DNA from 2 places in the Mesorhizobium sp. M0848 genome. Region 2 is predicted to be linked to the other one. Evidence: riboswitches for the same ligand, from Rfam matches in the RefSeq annotation. Region 2 holds a riboswitch; the other holds the start of a gene.

Region 1 (6,924 bases), on a different contig from region 2:
CGTCGTAGCATGGTCTCTTCTGATCGGCCTCGGTAGAGCGGAACCGACCACTCTGACGAGCGCGGGTCCACGAAACTGCTTGACCAACGAGGTCCCCACGCGTCAACCGCATATAGCGCAGCTTTGGAAGGCTTGCGGGGAGATCCACGGTTTTGGCAACCTGTGAAAACTGGCTGGCAAACAGTTTGACCGCGTAAATCCCGGAGGGAGACCGCCCGTCCTTCAGTGCATGCAAAACCTGGGCACGGGGGTCGCGGGGATAGTTCGGCATTTCTAGAACACGACGGCCCCCGAACCACTCGAGTGGGTTGCCAAGCCCGGTGGCTGCCATCAATCCGGCTAGGTGGTTGCTGCCACTGCGCGGTGAGGTGCAGATGAGAATTCCGGCTTTCAACCCAGCCCGCATGTCCGGTGGGATTTCAACTGGCAGAGGGCGCCTACGAAAGAGATACATGGCGATCAATATTACCGTTTCAGCAAGAACACTGCCTGCTGGCCGAAGAAGTTCCAGAACCACCACGGCATCGACAGGCCGATCTTCTGGCCGGCGGCGTCGAGAGCGGTTGCCTTCTCGACGGTCGCGCCGAGCTCGTCGCACAGATTGACGAAGTCGCGGATGGTGCAGAAATGGATGTTGGGCGTGTCGTACCAGGAATAGGGCAGGTCCTTGGTCACCGGCATGCGGCCCTGGATGAACAGCGACAGGCGCACCCGCCAGTGGCCGAAATTGGGGAAGGACACGATGGCGCGGTTGCCGATCCTGAGCAGTTCGTCGAGCACCAGCTTCGGGTTGCGGGTGGCCTGCAGGGTCTGCGACAGGACGACGAAGTCAAAGCCCTTGTCGGGATAGAATTCGAGATCCTTGTCGGCATCGCCCTGGATGACCGAGAGGCCTCGCGCCACGCATTCATTGACGCCGCGCTGCGACAGCTCAAGTCCACGGCCGTCGACCTGCTTGGTGTCCTGCAGCAATTCGAGCAGCGAGCCGTCGCCCGAACCGACATCGAGCACGCGCGACTGTGGCGGGATGAGGTTGGCGACGACTTCTAGGTCGACGCGCTGGTCGCGGTTGACGCTCATGGCTTCGCCTCCTGCCTGGCGCATGATCTCGATCCGAAAAGCCTGCAATTTTTCGGGGTCATGCGCTGAGCCCTCTCGCCCGGGCCGCCGAGCCGATGAAGCCGTTTATGGCGGCAAACAGTTCCGGCTCGTCGAGCAGGAATGCGTCGTGGCCGCGGTCGGTTTCGATCTCGACGAAGGATACCGATGCGCCGGCGGCGTTGAGCGCATGCACGATCGAGCGGCTCTCCTCGGTCGGAAACAGCCAGTCCGAGGTGAAAGACACCAGGCAGAAGCGGGTTTTCGTTCCGGCGAAGGCATCGGCCAACCGGCCGCCATGGTCGGCGGCAAGGTCGAAATAGTCCATCGACCGCGTCATGTAGAGGTAGGAGTTGGCGTCGAAGCGATCGACGAAGGTCATGCCCTGATGGCGCAGATAGCTTTCGATCTGGAAGTCGGCGTCGAAGCCGAAGGTCAGCGCTTCGCGATCCTGCAAATTGCGGCCGAATTTCCGGTGCAGCGCGGCTTCCGACAGATAGGTGATGTGGGCGGCCATGCGTGCCACCGCCAAGCCCTTTTCCGGGCGTTTGCCGTGCTCGAAATATTTGCCGCCATGCCAGTCCGGATCGGCCATGACAGCCTGCCGGCCGACCTCATGAAAGGCGATGTTCTGCGAGGAATGGCGCGCGCCGGTGGCGATCGGCAGCGCCGAGAAGACGCGCTCCGGATAGCTCGATGCCCATTCCAGCACCTGCATGCCGCCCATAGAGCCGCCGAGCACGCAGAACAGCTTTTCGATGCCGAAATGGTCAATCAGCATCTGCTGCGCCCGCACCATGTCGCGGATGGTGATAATGGGCAGGTCAAGCCCATAGGGCTTGTCGGTGGCGGGATTGGTCGAGGCCGGACCGGTGGACCCAAGGCAACCACCGATGACGTTGGAGCAGATGACGAAGAAGCGATTGGTGTCGATGATCTTGCCGGGGCCGATCAACACTTCCCACCAGCCAGGCTTGCCGGTCACCGGATTGGTGCTGGCGACGTGCTGGTCTCCGGTCAGTGCATGGCAGACGAGGATGGCGTTGGAGCGGGCATCGTTCAGCGTGCCGTAGGTCTGGTAGGCGATCTGGAACGGTGACAGCAGCGTGCCGGCGTCCAGCTTGAGCGGCTTGTCGGATCCAAAACGCAAAACCGGGCTCGACGGTTGGTCGACCTCGTTGTTGGTTTTGCGGGCACGCAGAATGGCCATGACATCCATCTCACACTTTGAGCCCACGCATCGCGCTTGTCGAAAGTCGATGCCGATCCGGGTGTCCGGCCGGCGCGGACAACAAAAAACCGGCATTGCGGTTGCAAAGCCGGTTACAGGATGCAAACGGCCCTTTAGCAAGTTGTTTAACGTGGCTGCAAGCCGACCGGCCAAATCACCACGGAAGTCCGCTCCCCTTCTAGGGCTGTGGCGCGCCGGCGTCAACGGCCAGCCTTGGGCGGTGGCTGTCGCCTCTCGACATTGCAGGCCACGGCTTGTATTTCCGCTGCGGCTTCCCTCAGGAAGCGTTCTCGACGGATTTTGCGACATGAGCCAGACACCGGACCAGGCACGTCCAACCCCGCGCGCGGGCATCATGGACATAGACGCCTATGTGCCGGGCAAGAGCACGGCGCCCGCGGGCGTCGCCAAGGTTCACAAGCTGTCCTCGAACGAGAATCCGCTAGGGCCCTCGCCGAAAGCGATCGAAGCCGCGCGCGAGATTGCCGGAAAGCTCGACGTCTATCCAGATGGCACCGCCAGGCGGCTGCGCGAAGCGATCGCCGAGGTGCATGGTCTCAACCCGCAGAACATCATTTGCTCCAACGGCTCCGACGAGATCCTCGGCCTGCTGGCGCAGACTTATCTGGCGCCCGGCGACGAGGCTGTCATCACCGAACACGCCTTCATGGTCTACAAGATCTACATCCAGTCGGCAGGTGCCGTTCCGGTGACGATCAAGGAAAGAGACGAGCGCGCCGATATAGACGCCATCCTCGCAGCCGTCACGCCGCGCACCAAGATCGTGTTCCTGGCCAATCCCAACAATCCGACCGGCACCTATGTGCCTTTCCAGGAGGTGCGCCGCCTGCATGCCGGCCTGCCCAGGCACGTGCTTCTGGTGCTAGACGCGGCCTATGCCGAATATGTCCGCCGCAACGACTATGAGGCCGGCATCGAGCTGGTCGGTGCTGCCCAGAACGTGGTGATGACCCGTACCTTCTCCAAGATCGGCCTCGGCGGAGCGCGGATCGGCTGGATGTATGCGCCGATGCATATCGTCGACGCCATCAACCGCGTGCGGGGTCCCTTCAACGTCAATGCGACGGCGATCGAGGCCGGTATCGCAGCCATCCGCGACCGCGCCCATGTCGAGCGCAGCGTGGCGCACAACGAGACCTGGCTGGCCTGGCTGAGCGAGGAATTCACAAAGCTCGGGCTGCGGGTAACGCCGAGCGTCGGCAATTTCGTCCTCGTTCATTTTCCTGACGATCAGAAGCATTCGGCGGCGGCGGCGGACGACTATCTGACGGCGCGCGGCTATATATTGCGGCGCGTTTCGGGCTATGGCTTTCCCAACGCGTTGCGCATGACCGTCGGCACCGAAGAAGCCAATCGCGGCGTTGTCGCCGCTCTCACGACATTTCTGAAAAGCTAGAACGCCATGACATCACCGATGTTTGAAAAGATCGCGCTGGTCGGCATCGGCCTGATCGGCTCGTCGCTGGCCCGCGTCATCCGCCGCGAGGGGCTGGCCCGTCACGTGGCCATATCAACGCGCAGTGCGGCGACGCTGGCGCGAGCCGAGGAACTCGGGCTCGGCGATAGCTATACCACCGATGCGAAAGAGGCGGTCCGCGATGCCGACCTAGTCGTCATTTCGGTGCCGGTCGGCTCATCCGGCGCGGTGGCCGAGGAAATCGCGCCGGCGCTGAAGAAGGGCGCGATCCTCACCGATGTCGGCTCGACCAAGGCGTCTGTCATCGCGCAGATGCAGCCTTATGTCCCTGAAGGCGTCCATTTCATTCCCGGCCACCCGCTGGCGGGCACGGAAAAATCCGGCCCCGACGCCGGCTTCGCCGACCTGTTCGACAATCGCTGGTGCATCTTCACGCCGCTGCCCGATACCGACGCGGACGCGCTGGAGCGGCTGTCGGAGTTCTGGCGCCGCTGCGGCGCCAACATCGATACCATGGACCCGCAGCATCACGACATGACGCTGGCCATCGTCTCGCACCTGCCGCACATCATCGCCTACAACATCGTCGGCACCGCCGACGATCTGCAGTCGGTGACCAAGTCCGAAGTGATCAAATATTCGGCTTCCGGCTTCCGCGACTTCACGCGTCTTGCCGCTTCCGATCCGACCATGTGGCGGGATGTGTGCCTGCACAACAAGGACGCCATCCTCGAAATGCTGGCGCGGTTCTCGGAAGATCTGGCGTCCCTGCAACGCGCGATCCGCTGGGGGGACGGCGAAAAACTCTTCGACCTGTTCACCCGCACCCGCGCTGTGCGCCGCTCGATCATCGAGGCCGGCCAGGACATCGACGTGCCCGATTTCGGTCGCCAGGCCGTCGAGCATCCCGCGAAGGGCTAAGTCAGTTTCAGGCTGGCCAGGTCTGCGCAACCATGGCCAGCGTCTCGGCCCGGTTCGGCGCACCAAGCCTGCCGCCGAAGCGCAGGCATTTGAGCGCGGCGGCCGCACTGGCAAAGCGCAAAGCCTGCTCGACCGGCATGGCTTCCGCCAGCCCGACGGCGAAGGCGCCGTGAAAGACATCGCCGGCGGCCAATGTGTCGATCGCCTTGATCTTCGGTGCCGCGACATGGCGCACGCAGCCTGCGCGACGGTCGTGCCACCAACTGCCCGCCGCGCCGCCTGTCACTGCGACAAAAGCGTCGGTGCGGCTGGCGAGATCGGCGCAAGCCGTTTCCGGATCGAGCGCCTGGCCGCAGACAATGCGCGCCGCCGTTTCCGAAGCGACGATGTGCGTGGCGAGCGGCAACAGCTGTTCCAGGATCTGCAACGGTGCGGTATCGGCATCGAGGATTGCCGGCCGGCCGAGGGCGCGCGCCGCTCTCAGGGCAAGGGCTGCCGCACCTGGCCAGCGGACATCGACCAGTACGGCGTCGAATGCCGTGAGGTCGGCGACCGGCAAGGCTTCGGGATCGGCCTGGGCAAGCCCGTCATAGAACGGCACGATGATGCGCTCGCCATACGCGTCGACCAGGATCGAGGCCAGCGCCGAGCGGGCGCCTCTGACGCGGCGCACAAAGGTGCAATCGACGCCTTCGGCCTCGATGCCGGCGATGAGCTGGTCGGCGACGGCATCGTCACCCGCGCTCGCCCACAGCGATACCTCGGCCCCCAGGCGATGCGCGGCGCAGGCAGCACTCGTGGCCATGCCCGAGGCGATCTGGACGCCGTCGGAGGCAATGAACTTGCCTTGATGCACGGGCAGCGTCTCGACGCGCAGGATGGTGTCCAGCGTCAAAGCGCCAACGCTCAGCAGCTTCACGGGTCTTGCCATCGCAGCGCTATTCCACCGGCTTGATCTTGCCCAGCGGAATGAAGCCGAGCGAGGCCTTGCCCCTGACCACCTTCAGCGGCATCGACGGTTCGTTGCCGAGCACCGCCAGGGCAGCAAAGCCCTGCTCGATCTGGCTTTTCTGCTCGGGTATGGCGGCGCCGAGAATGGCCGCCACCGCCTTCGGGTCCTTCAGCCTGATCATCAGATCGGCGTTGATCAGGCCCTCGGCATCGACCGAGAGCGGTCCCGAAACGGTGACGCGCGCCGTCCCCGACGACAGGTCGAGGTTGCGGATTTCGATCGCCTGGCCACGAAGGCTCTTCACCTGCGTGCCGATCAACGCGACACCGTTCTTCAGCGTGACGTCGCCACTGGCATCGAGCGCCGGAAGCACGCGCCCGCCAATTGCGTCGGGGTCGATCTCGAGATCGCCGAAACTGCCGAGATAGTCGATATCCTCACCGTTGGGCTGCAACTGACCCGATGCCTTGCCGGCGCTGAACAGTTGCACCGGATCGGTGTCGTCGGCCGGGTCGGTCTGGCCGGAAAGGCCCTCTGCCTCCAGCGAAATCCGCTGCGGCAGCGGCCACCACAATTTGAAATTGGCCTGCAGATTGTCCCAGTCTATCCACAGCGGCACCATGTCCGGAACGGAGGTCCTGAGCGGGCCGCGCAGATTGGCAACCGGCGACAGAGGCTGGATGATCTGGGCGGCTGCGTTGAAACTGCCGGCTGAAGCCGCAATGTTCTTGGCATCGTCCTCATAGGCGAGGTTGTCGCAGGAGACGGTAAAGCTCAAGGGATAGCCGCTGACCTGGAGATTGCCGCAGCCGGCCTCGACGCCATTCTTGTTGAGCGTGGCAACCGCCTTGTCGGCTTCGCTCCTGACGCGGTCAGCCAGATAGAACCAGCCGCCGCTGTAGAGGGCGAACAGCACGACGATGAATGCTGCAAGCCAGACCACACGGCGACGTTTGTTCGGCTGGCGTTCGTCACTTGACGTCATGCTTTGGCTCTCGTTAACGCATGGGTGTTGCGGACGGGTAGGCGATTCCGCCAGGTAGACAGACGAATAGTTAGACGGGACGGGCGGAAAAAACACCGGTCCGGTTCGGTGTTGGCATCTTTTGCAATCAGGCGCGGCGATATGGGCGATTTTTGGGTGTTTGGCTATGGCTCGCTGATCTGGCGGCCGGGATTCGCGCATGTCGAAACACAGCGTGCCCGCCTGCATGGCTACCGGCGCTCGCTCTGCGTCTATTCCTTCGTGCATCGCGGAACGCGCGAGCGGCCGGGGCTGGTGCT
Region 2 (6,924 bases):
GCCGCAGTCGCCCGAGCGCATGCGCGTCCCGGACCTGCCGGGTGGCGATGGCGATCCGCGCGAGGAGGTCCACGACCCGGTCGACAATTCCTGGCAGGAGTTGCTGGCGCTGCTCGGTACGATCGAGCCGACCGAACTGATCGACCCGACGATCGGCGCCGAGCGGCTGCTCTACAGGCTGTTCCACGAGCATGGCGTGCGCGTCTTCGGCGGCGTTCCGGTCGCCGACCAGTGCTCGTGCTCCAGGGACAAGATCCGCGGCATCCTCGAGGGTTTTTCCGCGCAGGAGATCAAGGACAGTACAGAGGACGGCGGCATCCACGTCGCCTGCGAATTCTGCTCGAAGCAATATGATTTCGATCCGGCGGAATTTGCGGCCCAGTAGAGAAAAAAACCACGCCTCACCGGCCGCTCCGCGGCCGGTGAGGCGAAATCAATTCACCGTCCGCCGCGTCCCCGGCAGATCCAGCGAAAACGCCGGAATGGCGATGTCGAACGTCTCGCCCCGCTTGTTGCGCATCGTGTAGTGCCCGACCATGATGCCGGATGGTGTCGAGAGCGGGCAACCGGACGTGTACTGGTAGCTGTCGCCGGGATTGAGTTCGGGCTGGTCGCCGACCACGCCGGGGCCACGCACTTCCTCGACCCGGCCGGTGCCGTCGGTGATGTGCCAATAGCGCGACAGAAGCTGCACGAAATCGTCCGACTGATTGTCGATCGTTATCTGATAGCCCCAGACATAGCGGTTCTCCGAGGGATCCGAACGGTCCTCCAGATAGAACGGCCTGACCTGCACTTCGATGTTGCGCGTGACGGCGCTATACATAAGCGGCTCCAAAACAATCTAGAGCATGATCCTGAAAAGTGGGAACCGGTTTTCAGAAAAGATCATGCTCAAAGAAACAGAGATAGAGCCCCATCCCGGTTCAATCGGGATGGAACAGGCTCTAGGTCGAACTTTCGGCGCTCCACGCGGGCTGGTCAACGGTGCGCGTCCTGTCATTGCGGACGGAACCGCAGGTGGCGGCAAAGAATGTCATTTAAGTGACACATGACAATGATGGTGTGCGCCGACCAGTGCCGCACGACTCGGGCGCTCTGTCAAATTGTTGAATCGGTCGTCATGCCAGCCAGATTGTTCTGACGGACCGGTTTTCCTGGAGTGACCGGATCTCGATGGAACTCACTCTCATAGCCGCCACGCTTTCAACTGCCCTCATCCTCTCAAATCTCGCCAGCATCGTGCTCGCCGCTTCGCGTCTGAAACGGCGCCGCGCCATTGCCGCGCCGGCCGGCAAGCCACGGCCGGTGTCGATCGTCGTGCCGTCGCGCGGCGTCGAGCCGTTCACGCAGGAGACGCTGGAGCGCGCCTTCTCGCTCGACTGGCCGCGCTACGAGTTGATTTTCTGCGTCGCCCATGCCGACGATCCGGTGGTCAAATTGATAAACAGGACGATCGTCCGGTTTTCGAAAGTGCCGGCCCGGCTGCTTGTCGGCGACGACCGCATCAGCGCCAATCCGAAACTCAATAATTGCGTCAAGGGCTGGGAGGCGGCGCGGCACGACTGGGTCGTCCTGGCCGATTCCAACGTGCTGATGCCGAGGGACTACGTCCAGCATCTGATGGCTGCCTGGCGGCCCGGCACCGGCCTTGTCTGCTCGACGCCGATTGGCTCGCGGCCGGCCGGCTTCTGGGCCGAGGTCGAATGCGCTTTCCTCAACACGCTGCAGGCGCGCTGGCAATATGCCGGCGAGGCGCTCGGCCTGGGCTTTGCCCAGGGCAAGAGCATGCTCTGGAACAAGCCGATGCTCGACGCCAATGGCGGCATCCGCGCGCTGGCCGCCGAGATCGCGGAGGATGCCGCCGCGACCAAGCTGGTGAACAGTCTCGGCCTGCGCGTCAATCTCGTCGCCGCCCCCTTCGAGCAGCCGCTTGGCCGGCGCTCTTTTGACGAGATCTGGTCGCGTCAGGCCCGTTGGGCGCGCCTGCGCCGCGTCACTTTCCCTCTGTTCTTCGCACCCGAAATCCTGACCGGCGCCGTGGTGCCGCTGGTGCTTGCGCTGATTGCCGCGGCCAGTGCCGGCTTCAGCCTCTGGGCAACCGCCCTTGCAGTGCTGGTAGCCTTCTACCTTCCCGAGTGCGCGCTGGCCTGGTCCAAGGGCTGGTACCTGTCGCCACGCATGGTCACGGCGATCATGGCGCGCGACCTGATCCTTCCGGCGATGTGGGGGCGCGGCTGGCTCGGCGGCGCCGTCGACTGGCGCGGCAATGCGATGACCATCGGCACCAAGACGGCCGAGCTGGAGGAGACGCCGTCCGGCGCCTGAAGGCCCTACCTGGCCTTCAGCGCCTGCGCGATGTCCTCAAGCAGATCGTCGGTGTCTTCCAGCCCGACCGACAGCCGGAGCGTGCCCGGCCCGATGCCGAGCTCGGCGCGCGCCTCGTCGCTCAGATTCTTGTGCGTCGTCGTCGCCGGGTGGGTGATCAGACTCTTGGCATCGCCGAGATTGTTGGAGATCAAGACGATGTCGAGCGCGTTCTGCAGGGCGAAGGCCGCTTGCTTGCCGCCCTTGACGTCGAGGCAGATCAGCGTCGAGCCGCCCGACATCTGCTTCTTGACGATATCAGCCTGCGGATGGTCGGCGCGCCCGGGATAGATGACGCGGGCGATTTCCGGCCGTTCGGCCAGGAAATCCGCGATCCTGCCCGCGCTTTCCGTCTGCTGGCGCACGCGCAGCGGCAGCGTTTCCAGGCCTTTCAGCAGCGTCCAGGCGTTGAACGGCGACAGGCTTGGGCCGGTATGGCGGAAATAGTCGTGCAGGTTCTCGTCGATCCACTTCTTGTCCGACAGGATGACGCCGCCGAGACAGCGCCCTTGGCCGTCTATGTGCTTGGTCGCCGAATAGACGACGATATGGGCGCCGAGCTGCAAGGGCTTTTGCTGCAAGGGCGTGGCGAAGACATTGTCGACGATCAGCCTTGCGCCGATCGAATTGGCGAGCGAAGCGACGGCGGCGATATCGACCACTTCCAATGTCGGATTGGTCGGGCTTTCCAGGAAGAACAGTTTGGTGTTCGGCTTGACCGCCTTTTCCCAATTGGCGATATTGGTGCCGTCGACCAGCGTCGCTTCGATGCCGTATCTCGGCGCCAGCGTCTCGACCACCCAGCGGCAGGAGCCGAACAGCGCACGCGCCGCCACGATATGGTCGCCGGCCTTGGCGCTGCACAGAAGGGCGGCCGTCACCGCGGCCATGCCGGAGGCGGTGGCGCGGGCGTCTTCGGCGCCTTCCAGCGCGCACATGCGCTTCTCGAACATGTCGACGGTCGGATTGGCGTAGCGCGAATAGATGAAGCCTGGCTCCTCGCCCTTGAAACGGGCTTCGGCGGCCTGTGCCGTTTCGTAGACATAGCCCTGGGTCAGGTAAATCGCTTCCGACGTTTCGCCGAAACCGGAACGCAGCGTTCCGCTGTGCACGAGTGCCGTCTGAGGCTTCCAGTTGTGCTTCTTGGTGCTCATCGCTTTTCTTCCAGACACAAAAAAACCGGCCGCGAAAGTCGCAACCGGTCCATACGGCCTTGCGGCCCGACGGTCCTTTAGCGACTTGTTTAACGTGGCTGCAAGCCGACCGGCCAAATCACCACGGGATAACGACCCTTTAGACCCGCGCCACGCTTGCGTCAATTGCCGGCTTCATTAAGAGGTTTGTACCAAGCAGGTTCCGCAAAAGTGTTCCACGGTTTTGCGACCAGAACCTGCGACAAGAAAAACGTCTGACCTAGGAGTGGAGCCTTGCGGCAGACAGGCATTCTTCCCGATCAGGACATATCGGCGCTGTTCCAGTTCGGCGCGCTGAAGTCGGCGCGTGCGCTCGACGCCGACCAGATCCAGCCGGCCAGCCTTGATCTCAGGCTCGGCGACAAGGCCTGGCGGGTGCGGGCCTCCTTCCTGCCCGGCCCCAACCACAAGGTCTCGGAAAAGCTCGACCGGCTGCAGCTGCACGAGATCAATCTTGCCGAGGGCGCGGTGCTGGAGACCGGCTGCGTCTATATCGTGCCCTTGCTTGAAAGCCTGGCGCTGCCGGCGGACATTTCGGCCTCGGCCAATCCGAAGAGCTCGACCGGGCGGCTCGACATCTTCACCCGTGTCATGACCGATCGCGGCCACGAGTTTGACAAGATCGCCGCCGGCTATCATGGCCCGCTCTTTCTGGAAGTCAGCCCGCGCACCTTCCCGATCGTGGTCCGCACCGGCTCGCGCCTGTCGCAGATCCGCTTCCGCACCGGCAATGCGCTGCTCTCGGAAGCCGAGCTGCACGAGCTGCATCGCGCGCAGACGCTGGTCGCCACCGAGCCGCCGAACATTTCCGGCGGCGGCATCGCGCTGTCGATCGACCTCAACGGCGATCAGAACGGTCTGGTCGGCTACCGCGGCAAGCATCACACCGGCCTCGTCGATGTCGACAAGCGCGGGGCCCAGGAAGTCGTCGACTTCTGGGAGCCGATCCACAAGAGCGGCGCCGGCGAACTGGTGCTCGACCCCGACGAGTTCTACATCCTCGTCAGCCAGGAGGCGGTGCATGTGCCGCCGCTCTACGCCGCCGAGATGACGCCCTTCGATCCGCTGGTCGGCGAGTTCCGCGTCCACTATGCCGGCTTCTTCGATCCGGGCTTTGGCCATTCCGCGTCTGGCGGCACGGGCAGCCGGGCGGTGCTGGAAGTGCGCAGCCACGAAGTGCCGTTCATTCTCGACCATGGCCAGATCGTCGGCCGGCTGGTCTACGAGCACATGCTGAAGCGGCCGCAGGCGCTCTACGGCACCGATCTCGGCTCCAACTATCAGGCGCAGGGCCTGAAGCTGTCCAAGCATTTCCGCGCCGCGCGCTGAGCGCCGCCGTCAGGCAAAATACTTGCCTGTACCGGCTCGCCATGCTTGGCTGCCTTGTTGGTAGTCAAGATGCCGGCGTTCAAGGGGAACCAAGAAAATGCAGATTTCGAAATGGATCATATCGGTGGCAGGCGCTGCCATACTGGTGATGGCGGCCGGCTCGCTTTCGCAGGCGCAGGAGAAAATCAAGATCGGCACCGAGGGCGCCTATCCGCCGTTCAACACCATTACCGCTGACGGCAAGGTCGAAGGCTTCGACATCGACATCGCCAATGCGCTGTGCGCGCAGATGAAGGTCGAATGCGAGATCGTCACGCAGGACTGGGACGGCATCATTCCCGCTTTGCAGGCGAAGAAATTCGACGCCATCATCGCCTCGATGAGCATCACCGAGGAGCGCAAGAAGCAGGTCGCCTTCACCAACAAATATTATACGACACCGCTCGCCCTGGTGGCGCCGAAGGACAGCGACCTGACCTCGACCGAACCGGCGGCCCTTGCCGGCAAGACGGTCGGCGCCCAGGCTTCGACCACGCAGGCCGACTATGCCCAGAATGAATATGGCAAGGCGGGCGCGGAGGCCAAACTCTATCCGACCCAGGAAGAGGCGATCACCGACTTGACCAACGGCCGCCTTGACGCCGTGATCTCGGACAAGTTCGTGCTGATGGACTGGCTGAAGAAGGCAAGCGACGGCTGCTGCAAGCTGGTCGGCGACGTCAAGGGCACCGAAACGCAAGCCGGCATTGCCGTGCGCCTCGACGACACGGCCCTGCGCGACAAGCTCAACGCGGCCATCGACGCGATCGTCGCCGACGGCACCTACAAGAAGATTCAGGCCAAGTATTTCGACTTCGATATTTATTGAAACGTCGAAGAGCGTCTCTTCCTTCTCCCACAAGGGGAGAAGGGAGGGTGCTACCTCAAAGCGCCTTCACAGCCACCTTCACGGGCAGCTCGATCTCCAGCGGGTTGCGCAGCGGCAGGCCGAAGTCCCCAGCCTCGATCTCGAACACATCGCCGGCCTCGGTCTTGATGCCGTCGGCGAAGGACAGCGTCGCCGTACCGAACATATGCACATGCACGTCGCCCGGCTGGCGGAAGGCCGCGTATTTGAAATGGTGATGTTCGAGATTGGCGATGGTGTGCGACATGTTCGCTTCACCGGACAGGAACGGCTTTTCCCACAGCACCTCGCTGTCGCGCACGATGCGCGAGGTGCCGCGGATATCGGGCGGCAGGTCGCCGATCAGGATTTCCGGACCGAACGAGGCGTTGCGCAGCTTGGAATGGGCGAGGAACAGATAGTTCACGCGCTCGGTGACGTGGTCGGAAAACTCGTTCGACAGCGTGAAGCCGACGCGGAAAGGTGCGCCGTCGTCGCCGATGACATAGATGCCGGCCACCTCGGGCTCTTCGCCGGCGTCCTTGGCAAAGGCCGGTGACAGGAGTGCGGCACCTGGCGCCACCGCCATCGTGCCGTTGCCTTTGTAAAACCATTCCGGCTGCACGCCGATCTGGCCGTTCGCGGGCTTGCCGCCCTCCAGCCCCATGCGGAACATCTTCATGGAATCGGTGAGCTGCTCCTCGCCGTCGGCGCTCAGCTTCTTGTGCATGGAATCGCGCGTCGCCGCCGAGCCGAGATGCGTCAGCCCGGTGCCCGTCAGGTGCAGATGCGCCGGATCGGGGTGGTTGATCGGCGACAGCAGCCGCCCCTTCTTGTAAGCGGCCTCGAGATCGACCGTCTCGCCAAGTCCTTTGCGTTCGATCAGCGCGACGAGGCCGACGCCGGTGCGGGCGGCCTCCATCGCCAGCGAATAGACGCTGCGGGCGCCATTGATGATCCGGGTCTTGCCGCTATTGCGGGCAACGACGCGGATGGTCTCGGCGTCGTCAAGGATCTGGGAGATCAGCATGATGAATCCTCTCTCATTTGCCTTGGCAGGGCTGCCAAAACGGCAGACCTTGCTCGGCGCGGCCGGACCTCGTCCATGCCACGGTTTAAATTCTCAGTTCGGATTGCGCTCGCGGGCCT

Evidence for each region. Region 2 has a riboswitch for S-adenosylmethionine ahead of NKH95_RS17280 (O-succinylhomoserine sulfhydrylase). Riboswitches for the same ligand answer to the same signal wherever they lie in the genome.
Region 1: linked by a shared signal. The riboswitch ahead of metX (homoserine O-acetyltransferase MetX) and the one ahead of NKH95_RS17280 (O-succinylhomoserine sulfhydrylase) in region 2 are both predicted to bind S-adenosylmethionine.

The regions. Positions count from the first base shown of each region.
Region 1 covers NZ_JAMYOM010000024.1:72,564-79,487, forward strand. Annotated here, with positions in the region: gene NKH95_RS25110 (Stf0 family sulfotransferase) at 1-517, opposite strand, end outside; gene metW (methionine biosynthesis protein MetW) at 466-1,080, opposite strand; gene metX (homoserine O-acetyltransferase MetX) at 1,139-2,308, opposite strand; SAM riboswitch at 2,423-2,500, opposite strand; gene hisC (histidinol-phosphate transaminase) at 2,637-3,746, shown strand; gene NKH95_RS25130 (prephenate/arogenate dehydrogenase family protein) at 3,753-4,688, shown strand; gene NKH95_RS25135 (sugar kinase) at 4,696-5,619, opposite strand; gene NKH95_RS25140 (DUF2125 domain-containing protein) at 5,627-6,625, opposite strand; gene NKH95_RS25145 (gamma-glutamylcyclotransferase) at 6,767-6,924, shown strand, end outside.
Region 2 covers NZ_JAMYOM010000014.1:8,278-15,201, forward strand. Annotated here, with positions in the region: gene NKH95_RS17260 (Hsp33 family molecular chaperone) at 1-385, shown strand, start outside; gene apaG (Co2+/Mg2+ efflux facilitator ApaG/CorD) at 434-826, opposite strand; gene NKH95_RS17270 (hypothetical protein) at 852-1,055, shown strand; gene NKH95_RS17275 (ceramide glucosyltransferase) at 1,177-2,328, shown strand; gene NKH95_RS17280 (O-succinylhomoserine sulfhydrylase) at 2,334-3,521, opposite strand; SAM riboswitch at 3,579-3,656, opposite strand; gene NKH95_RS17285 (2'-deoxycytidine 5'-triphosphate deaminase) at 3,795-4,889, shown strand; gene NKH95_RS17290 (ABC transporter substrate-binding protein) at 4,987-5,757, shown strand; gene araD1 (AraD1 family protein) at 5,813-6,805, opposite strand.